DNA from 4 places in the Streptomyces sp. NPDC059534 genome. Region 3 is predicted to be linked to each of the others. Evidence: riboswitches for the same ligand, from Rfam matches in the RefSeq annotation. Region 3 holds a riboswitch; each other region holds the start of a gene.

Region 1 (4,841 bases), on a different contig from region 3:
CGGGCGGCTCGCCGCGGCGGCCGGGGACTGAGGAAGCGGCCCGAGCGGCCGCCGGGTCGCCCCCGCTTGTTCGTCGGGCCGCCTGTCCGCCCGGCTGCCCGGGTCGTTTGTCCGCCGGGTCGCCCGCCCGGCCGGGCTACGCCAGTCGGCCGCACGGGAGTCGCCGCCCGGTGCGGCGGCGGCCACCCTGGGATGGCGCGGTGCGGACCGCGGCCGGGCGGACCGGGCAGGAGAGCACAGGTGGGGCACCCCCTAGGAGCGGCGGGCGGCGGGCGGCGCGGCGCGGACCGCCGTGCCTACGGCGGTGCCCGGCGGTTCATCCGGGCCCTGCCGCCGCTGGTCATCGCGGGCGGTGTCGTCTTCGACGTGCTGACCCCGCCCGCGTACACGGCGGCCCCGCTGTTCTCCGCCGCCCCGCTGATCGCCGCGCCGTTCTTCTCCATGCTCACCACGCTGCTGACCGGACTCGCCGCCGCCCTCGCCTCCGTCGGGCTGCACCTCTACAACGACACCGCGAGCGACATCCCGGGGCTGACCGAGACCCTGACCGTCGTCACCGTCTCGGCGCTGGCCCTCCTCATCAACCGGGTGGTGCGGCGCAGCGGCGAACGGCTCGCCTCGGCACGGGTCATCGCGGAGACCGCGCAGAAGGCGGTGCTGCCGATGCCGACCGAGCGGATCGGCGGGGTCCAGTGCGCGGCGCGGTACGAGGCCGCGCAGGCGGACGCGTTCATCGGCGGCGACCTGTTCGCCGTCCAGGACACCCCGCACGGGGTGCGGCTGGTGGTCGGGGACGTCCGCGGCAAGGGGCTGGAGGCGGTCGAGGCCGTCGCCGTCGTCATCGGGGCGTTCCGGGAGGCGGCCGAGCAGGAGCGGACCTTGGAGGGCGTGGCGCAGCGCCTCGAACGGGCGCTGGCCCGGGAGGGCACCCGCCGCCACGGACTCGACGCCTTCGAGGGGTTCACCACCGCGGTCCTCGCCGAGATCCCGCGTGCCGACGGCAGCGGTACGTTCGACGGGTTCGTCCGGGTCGTGAACCGAGGCCACCCGCCCCCGCTGATGCTGTTCACGGACGGGCGGCTGGACCTGCTGGAGCCGTCGGAGGCGGCGCTGCCGCTCGGCATGGGGGACCTGGCGGTGTGGCCGGACCGGGCCGAGGCGCGGCCCTACCCGCCGGGCGCGACGCTGCTGTTCTACACCGACGGCCTGTCGGAGGCGCGGAACGCGGAGGGCGTCTTCTACGACCCCGCGGAGCGGCTCGCCGGCCGGATCTTCCCGGGGCCGGAGGAACTGCTCGACGCGCTGGTGGACGACGTACGGCTGCACACCGGCGGAGGGGCGACGGACGACATGGCGCTGCTCGCGGTGAGCCGGCCCGCGACGGGGCAGCCGCAGCGGCGCCGGACCATGCCGGTGGTGCCGCCGGGAGGGCCCGGTCACCAGGCGTAGTCGAGAGGTGTCCCTGTGATAACAATTGACATAACGTCAGATCGAGAGGGTTTGGTGATCTCGTTCTGAAGGGGGGTCAACTCGGTCTATTCTCCCCCAATTCAATGAACGATCAAGAGGAACAGCTTGGAATCGGGACCCCCTGTCTATTAACGTTCGATAACGCAGCGCGGTCGTCCCAGCCGTCGCAAGAGGCGGCACCGTGCGCACGCGCCGAATCCTGAAAGGGAACCGGGGAACCACCACTTGGGGTGAATCGGGCCTTTCGCACCTGTGCGACCGTGTCCGTAGGAGACCTTCCTGCTCCGAACCCGTCAGCTAACCCGGTAGGCGAGAAGGAAGGAAAGGAGCGCCCCTCCGTGGCGTCCAACACCCCCGCACCCGAAGCCCCCTTCGATGCCTTCGGTGGCGGTGCGGGTCCCGCCGCCCCGGACACCGAATGGAACCCCACCGAGGGTTCCCTCCGCGCCGAGAGCCGCTCCGGCGGCCGGCACCGGGTCGTCAAGCAGCGCTCCAACTTCGCCCGTTCCTCCACCGTCCTCGGCGTCGGCGTGATCGCCGCGGTCGGCGCGGGCGGCCTCGCCACCGCGCAGGAGAAGCCCCCGGTCGCGATCTCGCTCCCCGACCTTCCCGACCTCGGCCTGCCGGACGCCCACGACCTCCCCGGCGTCGGCGACCTCCTCCCCGACGAGGACCCCGAGCCGGTCAGCGCGGCCCGCGCCAACCCCAACCCGCTCACCGCCGCCACGTACACCACCACCGACGAGCGGACCGGCCAGGACGACCAGGCCGCGAAGACCGCGACCGGCGCCGGCGACGCGGGCGAGGCCCTGCGCGCCCGCATCCTCCAGCAGGCCGAGCAGCAGCAGGCGTCCGCCGACGCCGCCGACAAGGCGGCGGCGGAAGAGGCGGCGGCCGAGAAGGCGGCGGCGGAAGCCGCGGCCAAGGCCGACGCGGCGGCCAAGGCGGCCGCCGAGGCCAAGGCGAAGGCCGAGGCGGAAGCGAAGGCGAAGGCGGAGGCGGAAGCCGCTGCGAAGGCCGAGGCCGAGCGCCTCGCGAAGCTCGCCGCGAGCTACTCGCTGCCCCTCTCCTCGTACACCCTCACCGCCTCCTACATGCAGTCCGGCTCGATGTGGTCCTCCGGCTACCACACCGGCCTCGACTTCGCCGCGCCCACGGGCACCCCGCTCAAGGCGGTCCACGGCGCCACAGTCAAGTCGGCCGGCTGGTCCGGCTCCTACGGCTACCGGATCGTCCTGGAGCTGGGGGACGGCACCGAGGTCTGGTACTGCCACCTCTCGTCGATGACGGTCTCCGCGGGCCAGACGGTGGGCACCGGCGAGACCATCGGCCGCGTCGGCGCCACCGGCAACGTCACCGGCGCCCACCTCCACATGGAGGTCCACACCCCGGGCGGCGACGGCATCGACCCGGCGCAGTGGCTCCGCTCCAAGGGCCTGTCGCTCTGACCGAAGCGGAATAGGCCCGGCGGCCGGAGCGGTTGATCCACCCATGACCACTCTCCGCCCGCTGGGCAGCTCCGACCTGCACGTCTTCCCGCTCGCCCTGGGCGGCAACGTCTTCGGCTGGACCGCCGACGAGGCACAGTCCTTCGCCGTCCTCGACGCCTACGCCGCCGCGGGCGGCAACTTCGTCGACTCCGCCGACGTCTACTCCGCCTGGGCCGAGGGCAACGAGGGCGGCGAGTCCGAGACCGTCATCGGCCGCTGGCTCGCCTCCCGGGGCAACCGCGCCGACATCGTCGTCGCCACCAAGGTCGGCGCCCACCCCCACTTCAAGGGGCTCTCCGCCACCACCATCAAGGGCGCCGCCGAGGAGTCGCTGCGCCGCCTCGGCACCGAACACATCGACCTCTACTACACGCACTTCGACGACGAGTCCGTGCCGGTCGAGGAGATCGTCACCGCCCTCGACCAGCTGGTGAAGGACGGCAAGGTGCGCGCCGTCGCCGCCTCCAACATCTCCCCGGAGCGGCTGCGCGCCTCCCTCGACTTCGCCGAGGCCGAGGGCCTCACCCGCTACGTCGCCCTCCAGCCGCACTACAACCTGGTCTCCCGCGAGACCTACGAGGGCCCGCTCCTGGAGACCGCCGAGCGGGCCGGTCTCGCCGCCGTCCCCTACTACGGCCTCGCCTCCGGATTCCTCACCGGCAAGTACCGCCCCGGCGCCACCGTCGACAGCGTCCGCGCCGCCGGAGCCGGCGGCCACCTCGACACCGAGCGGGGCCGGGCCGTCCTCTCCGCGCTCGACACGGTCGCCGAGGCGCACGGGGCGGAGCTCGCCACCGTCGCCCTCGCCTGGCTCGCCTCCCGGCCCACCGTCGCCGCGCCCATCGCCTCGGCCCGTACGGTCGAACAGCTCCCGGCGCTGGTCGCGTCCGCCGGCCTCACGCTCACCGAGGCCGAGCTGACCCTGCTCACCGAGGCGTCCGCCGGCCAGCGGGTGTCCCGCGACGCCGCTCCCTGATCCGGCCCGATCGGCACGACACCCCTCGACACCCCTAGCTCCGGTACGGGTTGTAGCCGCCGTAGTCCAGGTACTGCGGCGGCGCCCACACCCGGCCCGTCGCCCGTGCCGCGTACGTCAGCGCCGGCGAGGCGACCTGGCGGCGCTGCCACAGGTGGTGCAGCAGTTCCTGCTCGCGGGCCGGGAAGTCCGGTCCGGCCGTGCCGCGCCGGGCCCGGTCCCGGAGGAACGCGAGGGTCGTCGCGAAGGACTCGTACTCGCCGACGGCCCGCGCCGCCGCCGGGCCGTACGTCCGGCCGGCGGACGTCCGGGCCAGCCGGCGGGCGCGCATCGAGGAGAGCGCGAGCGGCTCGGCGGGGGAGAGCCAGCCGGCCGCCGCGTACGCCGGGAGCTCGCCGGATATCGTGCGCAGTTCGCGCTGCCGGCTCCAGACGGCGAGCCAGGTCAGCAGACCGAAGGCCGGGACCATGAGGGCCCCGTACACCGCGAAGAACGCCCACGGGCCGCCGAAGGTGGCCGAGCCGTTCCAGGCGGCGTGCAGCCCCATGGCGAGCAGCAGTCCGGCGAGCGGCAGCAGCACCCGGCGGAGCCGTCTGTCGCGCGGGGCGAGCGCGGCGAACCCGAAGCCGATGCCGGTGAGCACGGTGAACAGCGGATGCGCGAACGGCGACATCACGATCCGGACGAAGAACGTCCCGGCGGTCACCATGCCGATGCCGGAGGAGCCGAACTCCTGGTCCTCGCCGAAGGCGTTGCCGAGATAGAGGATGTTCTCGGTGAAGGCGAAGCCGGTCGCGGTGAAGCCGGCGAAGACAACCCCGTCGACGAGCCCGCCGAAGTGCCGCCGGCGGAAGAGGAAGAGCAGCAGGATCGCGGCCGCCTTCGCGCTCTCCTCCACCACCGGG
Region 2 (4,841 bases), on a different contig from region 3:
ACGGCGAGGCCGGCTTCCGGGACGGCTTCGCGCCGCTGCTGCCCGACACGGCGATCGCGCTCGGCGACCTCGACGCCCTGGAGCGGGAACTGCGCAAGGGCGACGTGGCCGCCTTCGTCGTGGAGCCCATCCAGGGCAAGGGCGTCCACGAGTCCCCGCCGGGCTTCCTGCGCGCCGCCCAGGAGCTGCTCCACCGGCACGGCGCCCTGCTCATCGCGGACGAGGTGCAGACCGGCCTCGGCAGGACCGGCGACTTCTACGCCTACCAGCACGAGGAGGGCGTCGAGCCGGACCTGGTCTGCGTCGCCAAGGCGCTCTCCGGCGGCTACGTGCCGGTCGGCGCCACCCTCGGCAAGGACTGGATCTTCAAGAAGGTCTACTCGTCGATGGACCGGGTCCTGGTCCACTCGGCGAGCTTCGGTTCGAACGCGCAGGCCATGGCGGCCGGCCTCGCCGTCCTCTCGGTCATGGAGACCGAGGGGACGGTCGCGCACGCCCGCCGGATCGGCGGCCTGCTCTCCGGCCGGCTGAAGGAGCTCGTGCCCCGGTACGAGCTGCTGCACGAGATCCGCGGGCGCGGGCTGATGATCGGGATCGAGTTCGGCCGGCCGTCCTCGCTGGGGCTGCGCGGCCGCTGGACGATGCTCCAGGCGGCCCGCAAGGGTCTCTTCGCCCAGATGGTCGTCGTCCCGCTGCTCCAGCGGCACCGGATCCTCACCCAGGTCTCCGGGGACCACCTGGAGGTGATCAAGCTGATCCCGCCGCTGGTCGTCGACGAGGCGGACGTGGACCGGTTCGTCACGGCCTTCACGGCGGTCATGGACGAGGCCCACGGCGGTGGCGGACTGATGTGGGACTTCGGGAAGACCCTGGTCAAGCAGGCGGTCGCCCAGCGCTGACCGGATCGCCCGCCGGGTTTTGCCTCTGAGGCAAGAAACTTGCCTCAGAGGCACGATCCTGGCGGAATGGAGGCATGGACCACGTCCCCGGGGAAACCTCCCCGGACCCCGCCGCCTCCGGCGTCCTGCCCGACGTCGCCCCGCAGCTGCGGGCCCTGCGCCGCCGCCGGGGGCTCACCCTGGAGGCCGCCGCCCAGCGGGCCGCCCTCTCGCCCGCCCACCTCTCGCGACTGGAGACGGGGAACCGACAGCCTTCGCTGCCGATGCTGCTCGCCCTCGCCCGTATCTACGGTACGACGGTCTCCGAGCTCCTGGGCGAGGCGCCGCCCGAGCGCGACCCCGTCGTCCGGGCCGACCGCTCCGAGCCCGTCGAGGCCGGCGGCTGGATCTATCGCCAGGCCGGCGGCGCCGGACGCGCCCTCCAGTGCCTGCGCGTCCACGTGCCGTATGCCACCCGGGCCGACATCGTGCGCGTCCACGCCGGCGAGGAGTGGATCCACGTCCTGGAGGGCCGGGTGCGGCTCGCGCTCGGCGAGGCCGTCCACGTCCTCGATCCCGGGGACAGCGCGCACTTCGACTCGCTGACCCCGCACCGGATCGGCGCCGCCACCCCCGGCGGGGCCGAGCTGCTCTTCGTCCACACCCTGATGCAGAGCCCCGCGGCCGAGCTGTGCCTCGGCGACGGAACCCCGCACCTGCGCTGACGCGCCTGATCCTGTCCGACAAGAAAGGACCGACATGTCCGAGAAGTCCGCACCGGTGACCGGCGAGGAGCGCGGGGAGGGCAAGTTCCCCAAGGGTCTCGTGCTGCGCCTCTTCGCCTATCTGATCGCCGGCCACCTCTTCGCCGGGTTCCTCTACCTGCTCTTCATGCTGGGCGGGCAGAACCAGTAGGCGGGACTACGCCTCCGTGAGCAGCCGCTCCCGCAGCCGCTCGCGGGTCTCCGGGGCCAGCTTCAGGCCCTCCGTGAGGTAGGTCTCCACCGTGCCCCAGGTCGCCTCGATCGTCTCGAAGGCGGCCCGCAGGTACTCCGCCCGCGCGTCGAAGAGCGGGCTCAGCAGCTCCATCACCTCGGGCGACATCGCGTCGGGGGCGGTGGAGCTGCGGCGCACCTTGTAGCGGCGGTGCGGGTCGTTCGACTTCACGTAGTCGGCCTCGATCGCCTCGCGCTCGACCCCGACGGCGAGCAGGGTGATCGCGATGGCGAGCCCGGCACGGTCCTTGCCCGCCGCGCAGTGCATCAGGGCGGGGACGCTCTCCTCGGCCATGGAGTGCAGGATCCGGCTGTGCTCCGAGGTCCGCTCGACCACCATCTTCCGGTACGAGTCGGACATCCTGGCGGCCGCCTTGCCGTCGCCGAGGATCTCCCGCAGCTGCGCGATCTCGCCGTCGCGCACCAGCCTCCAGAACTCCTTGCCGTCGGCCGGGTCGTTCAGCGGTATGTTCACGTTCCGTACGCCGGGCAGCTCGACGTCCGCGCCCTCGACCCGCCGGTCGGCCTCGTTGCGGAAGTCGAAGACGGTGTGCAGTCCCAGCGTGGCGAGGAAGGCGGCGTCGCTCTCGGTGGCGTGGGCGAGGTGTCCGCTGCGGAAGAGGCGGCCGGGGTGCACGGCGCGCCCGTCCGTCGTCGGCAGGCCGCCCACGTCCCGGAAGTTGCGGACCTCCGCCAGCTCGGGCTCGTTCGCTTCGGTGGGCGGTACCTGCGGAAGCTGCTGCGTCACGGATGCTCCTGGGTGTCGTCGTTCGGGTGCCCGACGCGAGATCGGTTCCAGGGGCAATCATCCAGGCGGGGCGGGGGCGGCGCACCCCCTCGGACGGGAATGGGCGATCTGTCCGAATTAAGGCGTTAGGTATAACGCGCCCTGGTTACAGGCGAGATGGGGCAGGGCGCGTGAGCAGCGTCATAAAGGTGACGGATCGTGGCCGACGGCCCGGAGCAATTGCCGTACGGAAAAAGGAGATCGAGGGACCGTCATCCACACAGGGTGACCGGAATTCGAGCCGCATGACGTGCCGCGGAATGGCCTTGGAAAACGGTGGGTTGTTCGCGCCGACCCCGCTCGTCTAGCGTCACCGTCAATCCGGTCGGACCGCCGAATCCTGCCACCGTCCGGAATTCACTCACCCATGTGTGGCAGGAGCGGGGGACCCAGGTACTACGCCGGTCCCGCGATGCAGGACGGCTTGGGGTGAAGCCGCGTGAGAATGCGGCCGGGCATCTCCCGCCCGAACCCGACAGCTCACCTCGCAGGCGCCGGAGAGGAATTCGCCATGCCCGCGAAGGGTAAGCACCGCCGTACCAGGATCAACCCCATCACGCGTGGATTCGTCGTCGCCGGCACCGGTGGCGCCGTCGTCGCCCTCCCGCTCCTCGGCGCGACCGGGGCCCACGCCGCCGAGCAGTCCGCTCCGGCCGCCGTCACCGCCGCCGCCCAGGTCAAGGCCGCCGCCGTCCAGGCCGCGCCCGCCGCCGCCAAGGCCGCGCCGAAGACGTACTCCGTCGTCCGGGGCGACTACCTGTCGAAGATCGCCGCCGACCACCACCTCGCGGGCGGCTGGCAGAAGCTGTACGCCGACAACCGCCAGGTCGTCGGCGAGAACCCCTCGCTGATCCTGCCCGGCATGAAGCTCACCCTCGGCGCCAAGGGCTCCGCGCCGGCCGCGCACAAGGCCGCCGCCCCCAAGAGCACCCAGAGCACGAAGAGCTCGGAGAAGAACGGCGACACCCAGCGCGCCTCCCGCAGCAGCGAGCGCTCCTCCGCCCCGGTCGCCGCCACCTCGGAGAACTCCGCGTCCGAGTCGTCCCAGACGGCGCAGTCGTCCGGTTCCTCCACCTCGGCCTCCGGCTGGGTCGCGCCCGTCGCCGGCGGCGGCTTCTCCACCCCGTACCACGCCTCCGGCTCCATGTGGTCCTCCGGCTACCACACCGGTGTCGACTTCATCGCCTCCTCCGGCACCACCGTCCGCGCCGTCGGCGCCGGCACGGTCGTCTCCGCCGGCTGGAGCGGCGCCTACGGCAACGAGGTCGTCATCCAGCACGCCGACGGCAACTACTCGCAGTACGCGCACCTCTCCTCCCTCTCCGTCTCGTCCGGCCAGACCGTCTCCGGCGGCCAGCAGATCGGCCTCTCCGGCTCCACGGGCAACTCCACCGGCCCGCACCTGCACTTCGAGATCCGCACCACCCCGAACTACGGCTCCGACGTCGACCCGCTGGCCTACCTGCGCCAGCACGGCGTCTCCGTCTGACGCGGACGCACTCCGACGGCCCGGCACGTATGTGCCGGGCCGTCGCCGTATTCCGGCCTTGGGAGAATCTTTATCGGTGGCATATATCACCCGCCGTCAACCCCTCCTTACGGTCGCGTAGGTCACATCCCAAAGGGAAGGATGTGCTCCCGTGGCAGACGATTCGAGATCAAGAGACAAGAACGCATTCGGGTCGTACGCGGCGATCGGTGACAGCTTCACCGAGGGCGTCGGAGACCCCGGGCCCGACGGGACGTACGTCGGCTGGGCGGACCGCTTCGCGGTCCTGCTCGCCGACCAGCTGCCGGAGCACGACGCCTTCCGCTACGCCAACCTGGCCGTGCGCGGGCGCCTCCTCGACCAGATCGTGGCGGAACAGGTCCCCCGGGCGAAGGAACTCGCCCCCGACCTGGTGACCTTCTGCGCCGGCGGAAACGACATCATCCGCCCCGGCACGGACCCCGACGAAGTCGCCGAGCGCTTCGAGCGCGCCGTCGCCGAACTGACCTCCGCCGTCGGCACCGTCATGGTGACCACCGGCTTCGACACCCGCGACGTGATCCTCCTCAAGCACCTGCGGGGGAAGATCGCCACCTACAACGGGCACGTCCGGGCCATCGCCGACCGCTACGGCTGCCCGGTCCTCGACCTCTGGTCGCTGAAGTCCGTCCAGGACCGGCGCGCCTGGGACG
Region 3 (4,841 bases):
GAGTTCGTACCGCAGTCGATTCCGGCGACCCGGGTCACTCGCCCCGCCCCTCTTCCCCGTCGGCGTCCTTGCCGGCTTCCTTGTCGGCGCACGGGGTGACGCAGGGGCCCTTCGCCCACCACTCCGGCAGCATCGCGAGGGCCTCGTCGCCGAACGGGTTCACGCCCGGGCCGGCGGCCAGCGAGTGGCCGACCAGGACGTGCAGGCACTTGACCCGGTCCGGCATGCCGCCGGCGCTCGGGAAGCCCTCCAGGACCTCGATGGCGTCCCGGCGGGCGATGTAGTCCTCGTGCGCGGCCCGGTAGGCGGCGGCGAGCTCCGGGTCGGTGGCGAGCCGGGCCTGCATCTCCTTCATGACCCCGTTGGCCTCCAGGGTGCCGATGGCCGAGGCCGCCCGGGGGCAGGTGAGGTAGTACGTCGTCGGGAACGGGGTGCCGTCGGGGAGCCGCGGCGCGGTCTCGACGACGTCCGGGTTGCCGCACGGGCAGTGGTGCGCGATGGCGCGCAGGCCGCGGGGCGGCCGGCCGAGCTGGAGCTCGAAGGCGGCGATGTCCTTCTCGGTGGGCTCGGTGCGTTCGGTCTGCGGAGGGGGCGTTTCCATGTCTGCCTTGTTCGTGTGTCGGGTCGGCCACCAAGCGGCCTGGTCAGGGGCGGTCGGCGCGGTCGACGCCGTCCCAGAGGTTGTCGTACCAGGGGCGGTCGGCCGCTCCCTGGTCGGTGCGGGGCCGCTGCTCCGCGTCGGGGTCGTCCACGGTGAAGCCGGTCTCGCCGGGCAGCAGGTAGTGCAGGTGTTCGCGGGCGAGGCGGCGGACGTAGGCCGGGTCCTGGAGGCGGGCCTTCTCGTCCCTGAGCTCCTCGACCCGCCGGGCGGCCTCGGCGGCCCTGCGCTCCTGTTCGGCGATCTCGCCCTGCTGGGAGACGTAGCTCCGCATGGGATAGGCGAGGGCCACGACGAGGGAGCAGACGACCAGCGCGAGGAAGGCCGCACGGCCGGTGAGCCGGGAGCGGCGGGCCTGACGGCGGGTCTGGGAGCGGTAGACACGGGCGGCGGTCTGCTCGCCGAGCAGCCTGATCCGGGTCGCGGTCGAGAACCGGTCCCGGTCCTTCGCGGCCATGTCGTGTCGCCTCCCCTGTTCACGCGGACGTCCCCGCACACGGTACGGGACCGAGTGCGGGGACGGACGGAACTACCGGGTGTGACGCTGTCAGCCCTTGAAGCGCGGGAAGGCGCTGCGGCCGGCGTAGACCGCGGCGTCGTCGAGGATCTCCTCGATGCGCAGCAGCTGGTTGTACTTGGCGACGCGGTCCGAGCGGGCCGGGGCGCCGGTCTTGATCTGACCGCAGTTCACCGCGACGGCGAGGTCGGCGATGGTGACGTCCTCGGTCTCGCCGGAGCGGTGGGACATCATGCACTTGAAGCCGTTGCGCTGGGCCAGCTCGACGGCGTCCAGGGTCTCGGTCAGCGAGCCGATCTGGTTGACCTTGACCAGGAGGGCGTTCGCGGTGCCCTCCTCGATGCCGCGGGCGAGGCGCTCCGGGTTGGTGACGAAGAGGTCGTCGCCGACGATCTGGACCTTGGCGCCCAGCTTGTCGGTGAGGACCTTCCAGCCGGCCCAGTCGTCCTCGTACAGCGGGTCCTCGATGGAGACCATCGGGTACGCGGAGACGAGCTCCTCGTAGTACTCGGTCATCTCGGCGGCCGAGCGGGACTTGCCCTCGAACTCGTAGACGCCGTCCTTGTAGAACTCGGACGCGGCGACGTCGAGCGCGAGCGCGACGTCGGTGCCCGGGGCGTAGCCGGCCTCCTTGATGGCCTCGATGATGAGGTCCAGGGCGGCGCGGTTCGACTCCAGGTTCGGGGCGAAGCCGCCCTCGTCGCCGAGGCCGGTGGAGAGGCCCTTGCGCTTCAGCACGCCCTTGAGGGTGTGGTAGATCTCCGCACCCCAGCGAAGGGCCTCGGAGAAGGACTCCGCGCCGATCGGGGCGATCATGAACTCCTGGATGTCCACGTTGGAGTCGGCGTGCGACCCACCGTTGAGGATGTTCATCATCGGAACGGGCAGCAGGTGCGCGTTCGGGCCGCCGAGGTAACGGAAGAGCGGCAGGTCGCTGGCCTCGGCGGCGGCGTGCGCGACGGCGAGGGAGACGCCGAGGATGGCGTTGGCGCCGAGCGAGCCCTTGTTCTCCGTGGCGTCCAGGTCGAACATGGCCTGGTCGATCAGGCGCTGCTCGGTGGCGTCGTAGCCGACGAGCTCCGGGCCGATCTGCTCGATGACGGCGAGGACGGCCTTCTCGACACCCTTGCCCTGGTAACGGTTGGGGTCACCGTCGCGGAGCTCGATGGCCTCGAAGGCACCGGTGGAGGCGCCGGACGGAACAGCAGCACGACCGGTGCTGCCGTCGTCGAGGCCGACCTCGACCTCGACCGTGGGGTTGCCTCGGGAGTCCAGGATTTCCCGGGCTACGACGACGTCGATGGACGGCACGAGCATCTCCTTCTGGGATGTGACGCTGGATGTGACGCAAGGTCGGTGCAGGGTCGCTTGGCCTTGCGACAAGAGCCTAACCGGCTCGGGGGCTCCCGCCCGCCGGGCGCCCGCACCCTGGGACGAAAAAGGACCCAAGGGCACGCATCTCGGGATGAAGGGCCCCAGATCTACTGGGCGGTAACCGCAGGATGTCCCGAACACTTCCCCCTATACACGGCGGAACCCCGGTCCGGCGTGCACGGGGGAGGGCACGCCGGACCGGGGTGGTCACCGCGGGAGGGTCGCCTGGCTCACTTGAGGCGGAGCTGCTGGCCCACGTAGATCAGGTCGGCGTCGTCGACGACGTCCTTGTTCAGCTCGAAGAGCTTCGCCCAGCCGCCCTGGACGCCGTGCGCCCGGGCGATGGTGCCGAGGGTGTCGCCGGGCTTGACCTGGTACTCGCCGTTGCCCTTCTTCACCGTCACGCCGGCCGGGGTGGTGACGGTCTTCGGGGTGGTCGCCTTCCGCGGGGTCTGCGGGGTCGTGACCTTCTTGGGGACCTGGCGCTGCTCGCTGCGGGTGGTCGGCTGCGAGACCTTGCGCTCGGGGGCGGGGGCCGCGGCGCCACCGGTGTAGGTGGTGCGGGAGAGGCCCACGCCACAGCTCGGCCAGGCACCCTTGCCCTGGCCCGCGAGGACCTTCTCGGCGACGGTGATCTGCTGCGACTTCGACGCCTGGTGGGCGTTGGGGGCGTAGGCGGTGCCGCCGTACGCGGCCCAGGTGGACGACGAGAACTGCAGGCCGCCGTAGTAGCCGTTGCCCGTGTTGATGGCCCAGTTGCCGCCGGACTCGCACTGGGCGACCCGGTCCCACTCGGAGACCGTGGCGGCCGAGGCGGTGCCCGCGGTCATCAGCGGGGCGGCGACGGCGACACCGGTGACGCCGACGAGCGTGGCGACCTGGGTGGCCTTGGAGGGACGACGGTGTTTGCCCTTGCCGGAAAACAGCATGGAGATTCTCCTCACCGACGCCTGCGAGGTGAGCTGTCGGGTTCGGGCCAATGAGTTGCCCGGCCGCGTGTCCTTGCACGCGACTTCACCCCAAGCCGATCGTCGGCCGTCTGTCTCAACGGCCGGGGCCGGCACTTACCTTGGGTCCCCCGCTCCTGCCTTCGGCGCTGACGCGACGACTGTTCCCATCGGCCGACGGCAGGATTCGGCGTTTCGGTCGACGGGGCCCGCGGTGGCGAGCGGTTACGACCGTAGACACAGACCCACCGGAAGTTCAAAGAGGCTCATTGCGGAAATATCGCCCCTACTTGCCCTCCGGTGGGGGGCGTTTGCGCAGGTGAGAGGTGACGGAGGCAAAGGTTACGGACAGGACACGCCAGTTGAGGCGAAGAGACCCATGTCTCACTTGCCCAGAACCGGACATACAGCCCCGAACTACCCTGCCGTCGTGACCGGATCCGCCGTCAGCTCAAGGCTCTGACCAGGCAGGATCAGGTCCGGATCGGCGCCTACCGTCCGCCGGTTGGCGTCATAGAGGGCCGTCCAGCCGCCGGGCAGTTCGTTCGACCGCGCGATGTCCGACAGGCTGTCGCCGGGCTGCACGGTGTACTCGCCCGAAGTGTCCTGAGTGTCCGTTGCGTCCGAATTCTTCACGCCGTCAGTCGAGGGCGCCGACGCGGGACTTTCGGCCGACTTGTCCTTGGAGGCATGCTTGCCTGATTCTGCCGAAGTGCCCGGTTTGCCGGTTTCCTCCGGAGCGGCCTCGCCCCGGTGCTTGCCGGATCCGGGCGTGGCCGACGACGCGTCACCCTCGGTCGCGTCGGGAGAGACGGGCGTACCGGGCGTAACGGACGTGTCGGGCGTGACCGGGGTCGTCGGCGCGCCCGGGGTCGTGGACGCGTCCGGGGTGACCGGCGCGGTCGGGGTGACCGAGGCGTTCGGGTCCTCGGGGACGGCGGGCGCGCTGGGCGCGGCCGTGGCGGCCTTCGCGCCCTTCGGCGTCCCGGCGGGCCGGAAGGCGCCGGCGGAGCCCGCGGGGAGGCCGGAGGTCCGGTTCGACTCGGCGACCGGCCCGGCGGGGGTCGTCGGGACGGCCGTCGGTCCGGGGTCCACCCCGGTGGCCTTGCCGTCGTTGGTCAGGCCGGCGATCGGCGCGCAGGTGGCCCACTCGGTGCTGCCCTTGGCAAGGGCCTTCTCGGCCACCGCGATCTGCTGGGCGCGGCTGGCCAGGTCGGGGCTGGGGGCGTAGGCCAGGCCACCGTTCCGCTCCCAGCTGTCCTGGGTGAACTGGAGGCCGCCGTACATCCCGTTGCCGAAGTTGGCACTCCACTGGCCACCGGATTCGCACTCGGCGACCCGGTCC
Region 4 (4,841 bases), on a different contig from region 3:
AGACCGTGGCGTGCGGGATGCGGGTGACCGGCACCCGGTGGCCGGGCGGGGCGCTGCCGCTGTGCCGGGCGCCCTTGACGACGACGACCGGCTTGACGGCGGCGGTCCGGCGGGCGAGCCGGGTGAACTTGCGGGGGTTGCCGATCGACTCCAGGTAGAGGAGGACGACGTCGGTGCCGGGGTCGTCGTACCAGTGCTGGAGGAAGTCGTTGCCGGAGACGTCGGCGCGGTTGCCGGCCGAGATGAAGGAGGAGAGGCCCGCGCCCCGCCGGTGGAGCCCGGCGAGGAGGGCGATGCCGATGGCGCCGGACTGGGTGAAGAGCCCGATGCGGCCGGCGGCCGGCATCTGCGGGGCGAGGGAGGCGTTGAGCCGGACGTCGGCGGTGGTGTTGATGATGCCGAAGGCGTTCGGGCCGATGATCCGCATTCCGTACGAGCGGGCCTGCCGGACGAGCCGGCGCTGCCGTTCCCGGCCCTCGGCCCCGCTCTCCGCGTATCCGGCGGAGAGCACGACGATGCCCCGGACGCCGTGCTCGCCGCAGTCGGCGACGGCTTCCGGGACGCGTTCGGCGGGGACGGCGACGATCGCCAGGTCCACCGGTTCCCCGATGGCGCCGACGGACGGGTGGGCGGGGACGCCGTCGAACTCCGCCGCCTCGCCGCCGAGCGCGGCGTTCACCGCGTACACGCGTCCGGTGAAGCCGGCCCCGATCAGGTTGCGGAGCACGGTCCGGCCGACGCCGCCGGGTGCGCGTCCGGCGCCGACCACGGCGACGGAGCGCGGGGTGAGGAGCCGCTGCACGGAGCGCGCCTCGGCGCGCTGCTCCCGCGCGCGCTGGACGGCGAGGGAGCGGTCGGTGGGTTCGAGGTCGAGGTGGAGCCGTACGGAGCCGTCCTCGAAGCTGCGCTTCTGGGTGTAGCCGGCGTCCGTGAACACCTTGATCATCTTGTTGTTGGCGGGGAGCACCTCCGCGGCGAAGCGCCGGATGTCCCGCTCGCGCGCCACGGCCGCGATGTGTTCGAGGAGGGCGGAGGCGACGCCCCGGCCCTGGTGGGCGTCCTGGACGAGGAAGGCGACCTCGGCCTCGTCGGCCGGCGAGGAGGCGGGCAGCCCCCGGGCGTCGATGCGGTCGTAGCGGACGGTGGCGATGAACTCGCCGCCCACGGTCGCCGCGAGTCCCACCCGGTCCACGAAGTCGTGGTGGGTGAAGCGGTGGACGTCCTTGGCCGAGAGGCGCGGGTAGGGGGCGAAGAAGCGGTAGTACTTCGACTCGTCCGAAACCTGCTCGTAGAAGCTTACGAGCCGGTCGGCGTCGTCCGCGGTGATGGGCCTGATGCGCGCGGTGCCGCCGTCGCGGAGGACCACGTCCGCTTCCCAGTGGTCGGGGTAGGCGTGCTCCGGTGGTGCCGGCGGGGCCGGTCGATCCGCCGCTTCCGACTGCTCCGACGCGCTCTGCATGGGGTCAGCCTACGGCCGCGACACGACCGTGGCATCGCTCGCGCGGCGGGTGCGCGCCGTGCAAGGTAGGGAGGGCCGAAGGGCGGTCCGATCCGGGCCGAAGGTCGGCGCGAGCACCACGCAGCACATGAGAGACTGGTCTAGACAACCCGCTTGAGACTTGAAGGGCAACACCATGGCTGAGCGCCGCGTCAACGTCGGCTGGGCCGAGGGCCTGCACGCCCGCCCCGCGTCCATCTTCGTCCGTGCCGCCACGGCTTCCGGCGTTCCGGTGACGATCGCCAAGACCGACGGCTCCCCGGTGAACGCCGCGTCCATGCTCGCGGTGCTCGGTCTGGGCGCGCAGGGCGGCGAGGAGATCGTCCTGGCCTCCGACGCCGACGGTGCCGAGGTCGCCCTGGACCGTCTCGCGAAGCTGGTCGCCGAGGGCCTGGACGAGCTCCCCGAGACCGTCTGATCCACGCCCGTACGGATTCCGATCGGATTCCGCACACCGAAAAGCCGTGACTGCCCAAATCGAGGCGGTCACGGCTTTCGCATTTCCGCGAAAGCCTGTTTCCGGGCAGCACGAACAGCGTCCGCCGAATTCCTCTTCTTTGTATACGGCGGCCGCGTTAATTCCGGACGCTCGCCGTGTTGACGACATGTTGCGAAACCCTCACACGGCCGCGCTCCGATGTTTTGAGCCGGTGCAGCGGCAGCGTGCGCTCCGCGTGCAGCGCGGTCAGCCCCCTGGCCCGCTCGGCGTCACCGCGCGCCACCGCGTCCACGATCGCGCCGTGCTCGGCCCAGACCTCCACCGGCTGGGCGGGCTGGTCCACCGTGTACATCCACGCGATCTTGTGGCGCAGCTGGGTGAGCAGCGCCGTCAGGGCCGGGCTGCCGGAAGCCTGCGCGAGCGTCTCGTGGAACCAGCCGCCCAGCGAGCGCAGATCCTCGCCCTGGCCCCGCCGGGCGCGCTCCTGCCCCAGCCTGACTAGGCCGCGCAGCACCTTGAGGTGGGCGTCGGTGCGCCGTTGCGCGGCCCGGGCGGCCCCCAGCGGTTCCAGCAGCGACCGCATGTCGAGGAGGTCGGCCGCCTCCTGCTCCGTGGGCTCGGCGACATGCGCGCCCGCGTGCCGGCGGGTGACGACGAAGCCCTCGGACTCCAGGGTGCGCAGGGCCTCACGGACCGGGACGCGGGAGACCCCGTACCGGCGGGCGAGCTGTTCCTCGGTCAGCCGGCTGCCCCGCTCGTAGACACCGGAGACGATGTCGTCCCGGATCGCCGTGCATACCGAGTGCGCGGGAATGCGCATGTCCGACCTCCGCCTTGGTCCGCGCGAGACAATTCGAGCGGCGCCTGTTCTGCGCCTGATCTTCGACTCTATTGCAGCGCGCCGGAATTTCCGATGCCCCAGGGAAATCCATGATGTTACTCGGCCGCCGGCGGGTCAGCGAAAAGCCCCGGCTCAGTACGAGCCGGGGCTTTTGCGACGCGAGGTGCGGCGGGCTGCGGTCAGACCGCGACGCCGCGGGCGCGGAGGTACGCGACCGGGTTGATGTCGGAGCCGTACTCCGCGGTGGTGCGCGCCTCGAAGTGGAGGTGCGGGCCGGTGGAGTTGCCGGACGAGCCGGAGACGCCGATCTGCTCGCCGGGCTCGACGGTCTGGCCGACGTGGACCCCGATGGAGGAGAGGTGCCCGTACTGGGTGAACGTGCCGTCGTTCATCCGGATGACGATGTTGCTGCCGTACGCGCCGCCCCAGCCAGCCTCGACGACGGTGCCGGAGCCGACGGAGACGACCTGGGTGCCGTAGGCGGCGTGGAAGTCGACGCCCGAGTGGCTGCCGGAGGACCAGAGCGACCCGCCGGTCTTGTACCCGGTGGAGACGTACGAGCCGGCGACGGGGAGCTGGAAGGAGTTCAGGCGGCGGCGCTCGGCCTCGCGGGCGGCGCGCTCCCGCTCCAGTCGGATCTCCTTGGCGCGGGCCTCGGCCTTGCGCTTCGCCTCGGCCTGGGCCTTCGCCTTGGCGACGGCCTCGAACGCCTCCCGCTCCTGGGCGGCGGCCTGCGCGTTGAGCCGGTCCGCGAGGGAGTCCTCGGTGATCACCTGGGTGAGGCCGGTGTCCTCGGCGGAGCGGTTGTCCGTGTCGGCGGCGAGCGCCGGGGAAGCGAGGGTTCCGATGACGCCGGTGGTGGCGAGGGTCGCGACGCCGGCGATGCCCACGCCGCGGCGCGCCATCCGGCTCGGAGCACGATGCTTCCCGGTGGCACGGGTGAACGCCATGTAGAGGCTGGTCCTTTCCTTCCTTCTCGCCTACCGGGTTAGCTGACGGGTTCGGAGCAGGAAGGTCTCCTACGGGCCCCTCCGTACGAGACGAAGGCGTCCGATTCACCCCAGGGACTTCATATGGGTCCCCGGCTCCCCAGGCTCGCGCCTGACGGGGACTCGGCGATGACTGTCCGATGCCGCGGCTGCGGCACGTGCAACTGACGAACAGCCGCACCGACGCTATGCGGATCGTCTTTCAATCACCAACCAGACACGCTTTTTGTAAGACATGCCACAGGGCATACGCCAACCTTTACCCTCAATACGGACAAAGGGGAGGATCCCGGCGAACACACCGCCGGGGTCCTCCCGTTGCCACGTCGGGGCCGGAATCAGCCGGTCACGACGGTCACTTCACCGATGCCGAGCGCCCGCACCGGCTCCGCGATCTGCGCCGCGTCACCCACGAGCACCGTGACGAGCCGGTCCACGGGGAAGGCGCTGACCACGGCAGCGGTCGCCTCCACCGTGCCGGTCTCGGCGAGACGCGCGTACAACTGCGCCTGGAAGTCGTCCGGAAGGTGCTGCTCGACCTGGTCGGCGAGCGTCCCGGCGACGGAGGCGGCCGTCTCGTACTTGAGCGGCGCGACCCCCACCAGGTTCTGCACGGCGGTCTCGCGCTCGGCGTCCGTGAGCCCCTCGGCGGCGAGGGTGCGCAGCACCTGCCACAGGTCCTCGAGCGCCGGACCGGTGTTGGGGGTGTCGATGGAGCCGCTGATGGCGAGCATCGCGGCGCCGTTCCCCCCGGCGTCCGAGCGGAGGACCTGGCCGAAGGCCCGCACACCGTACGTGTAGCCCTTCTCCTCGCGCAGGACCCGGTCGAGCCGCGAGGTGAGGGTGCCGCCGAGGCAGTACGTGCCGAGGACCTGGGCCGGCCAGACGACGTCGTGCCGGTCGGGACCGACCCGGCCGATGAGCAGCTGGGTCTGGACGGCGCCGGGACGGTCCACGATGACGACCCGTCCGGTGTCGTCGGCGGTGATCGACGGCATGGGGAGCGGCTCGGCCGGCTCACCGGTCCAGGCGCCCAGCGTGTCCGCGAGGACCTTGTCGAGGTCGACCCCGGTC

The links. A riboswitch is a leader RNA that binds a small molecule or an ion and turns the genes downstream of it on or off. The one in region 3 is predicted to bind cyclic di-AMP.
Region 1: it holds a riboswitch for cyclic di-AMP, as region 3 does, so the genes downstream of both, ACFVZH_RS25445 (M23 family metallopeptidase) here and ACFVZH_RS22120 (transglycosylase family protein) in region 3, are expected to answer to the same signal.
Region 2: it holds a riboswitch for cyclic di-AMP, as region 3 does, so the genes downstream of both, ACFVZH_RS06030 (peptidoglycan DD-metalloendopeptidase family protein) here and ACFVZH_RS22120 (transglycosylase family protein) in region 3, are expected to answer to the same signal.
Region 4: it holds a riboswitch for cyclic di-AMP, as region 3 does, so the genes downstream of both, ACFVZH_RS27840 (M23 family metallopeptidase) here and ACFVZH_RS22120 (transglycosylase family protein) in region 3, are expected to answer to the same signal.

What each region holds. Positions count from the first base shown of each region.
Region 1 covers NZ_JBHWAQ010000022.1:135,413-140,253, forward strand. The annotation lists gene ACFVZH_RS25435 (MFS transporter) at 1-31, shown strand, start outside; gene ACFVZH_RS25440 (PP2C family protein-serine/threonine phosphatase) at 193-1,449, shown strand; cyclic di-AMP (ydaO/yuaA leader) riboswitch at 1,651-1,797, shown strand; gene ACFVZH_RS25445 (M23 family metallopeptidase) at 1,809-2,918, shown strand; gene ACFVZH_RS25450 (aldo/keto reductase) at 2,962-3,936, shown strand; gene ACFVZH_RS25455 (PrsW family intramembrane metalloprotease) at 3,971-4,841, opposite strand, start outside.
Region 2 covers NZ_JBHWAQ010000004.1:16,031-20,871, reverse strand. The annotation lists gene ACFVZH_RS06050 (aspartate aminotransferase family protein) at 1-899, shown strand, start outside; gene ACFVZH_RS06045 (helix-turn-helix domain-containing protein) at 974-1,603, shown strand; gene ACFVZH_RS06040 (DUF6126 family protein) at 1,638-1,793, shown strand; gene ACFVZH_RS06035 (tyrosine-protein phosphatase) at 1,800-2,621, opposite strand; cyclic di-AMP (ydaO/yuaA leader) riboswitch at 2,982-3,167, shown strand; gene ACFVZH_RS06030 (peptidoglycan DD-metalloendopeptidase family protein) at 3,172-4,149, shown strand; gene ACFVZH_RS06025 (SGNH/GDSL hydrolase family protein) at 4,301-4,841, shown strand, end outside.
Region 3 covers NZ_JBHWAQ010000018.1:150,843-155,683, forward strand. The annotation lists gene ACFVZH_RS22100 (exopolyphosphatase) at 1-38, opposite strand, end outside; gene ACFVZH_RS22105 (DUF501 domain-containing protein) at 35-601, opposite strand; gene ACFVZH_RS22110 (septum formation initiator family protein) at 645-1,115, opposite strand; gene eno (phosphopyruvate hydratase) at 1,206-2,492, opposite strand; gene ACFVZH_RS22120 (transglycosylase family protein) at 2,780-3,478, opposite strand; cyclic di-AMP (ydaO/yuaA leader) riboswitch at 3,482-3,655, opposite strand; gene ACFVZH_RS22125 (transglycosylase family protein) at 3,914-4,841, opposite strand, start outside.
Region 4 covers NZ_JBHWAQ010000026.1:65,015-69,855, reverse strand. The annotation lists gene ACFVZH_RS27855 (GNAT family N-acetyltransferase) at 1-1,459, opposite strand, end outside; gene ACFVZH_RS27850 (HPr family phosphocarrier protein) at 1,635-1,916, shown strand; gene ACFVZH_RS27845 (GntR family transcriptional regulator) at 2,074-2,757, opposite strand; gene ACFVZH_RS27840 (M23 family metallopeptidase) at 2,958-3,728, opposite strand; cyclic di-AMP (ydaO/yuaA leader) riboswitch at 3,741-3,906, opposite strand; gene ACFVZH_RS27835 (M16 family metallopeptidase) at 4,106-4,841, opposite strand, start outside.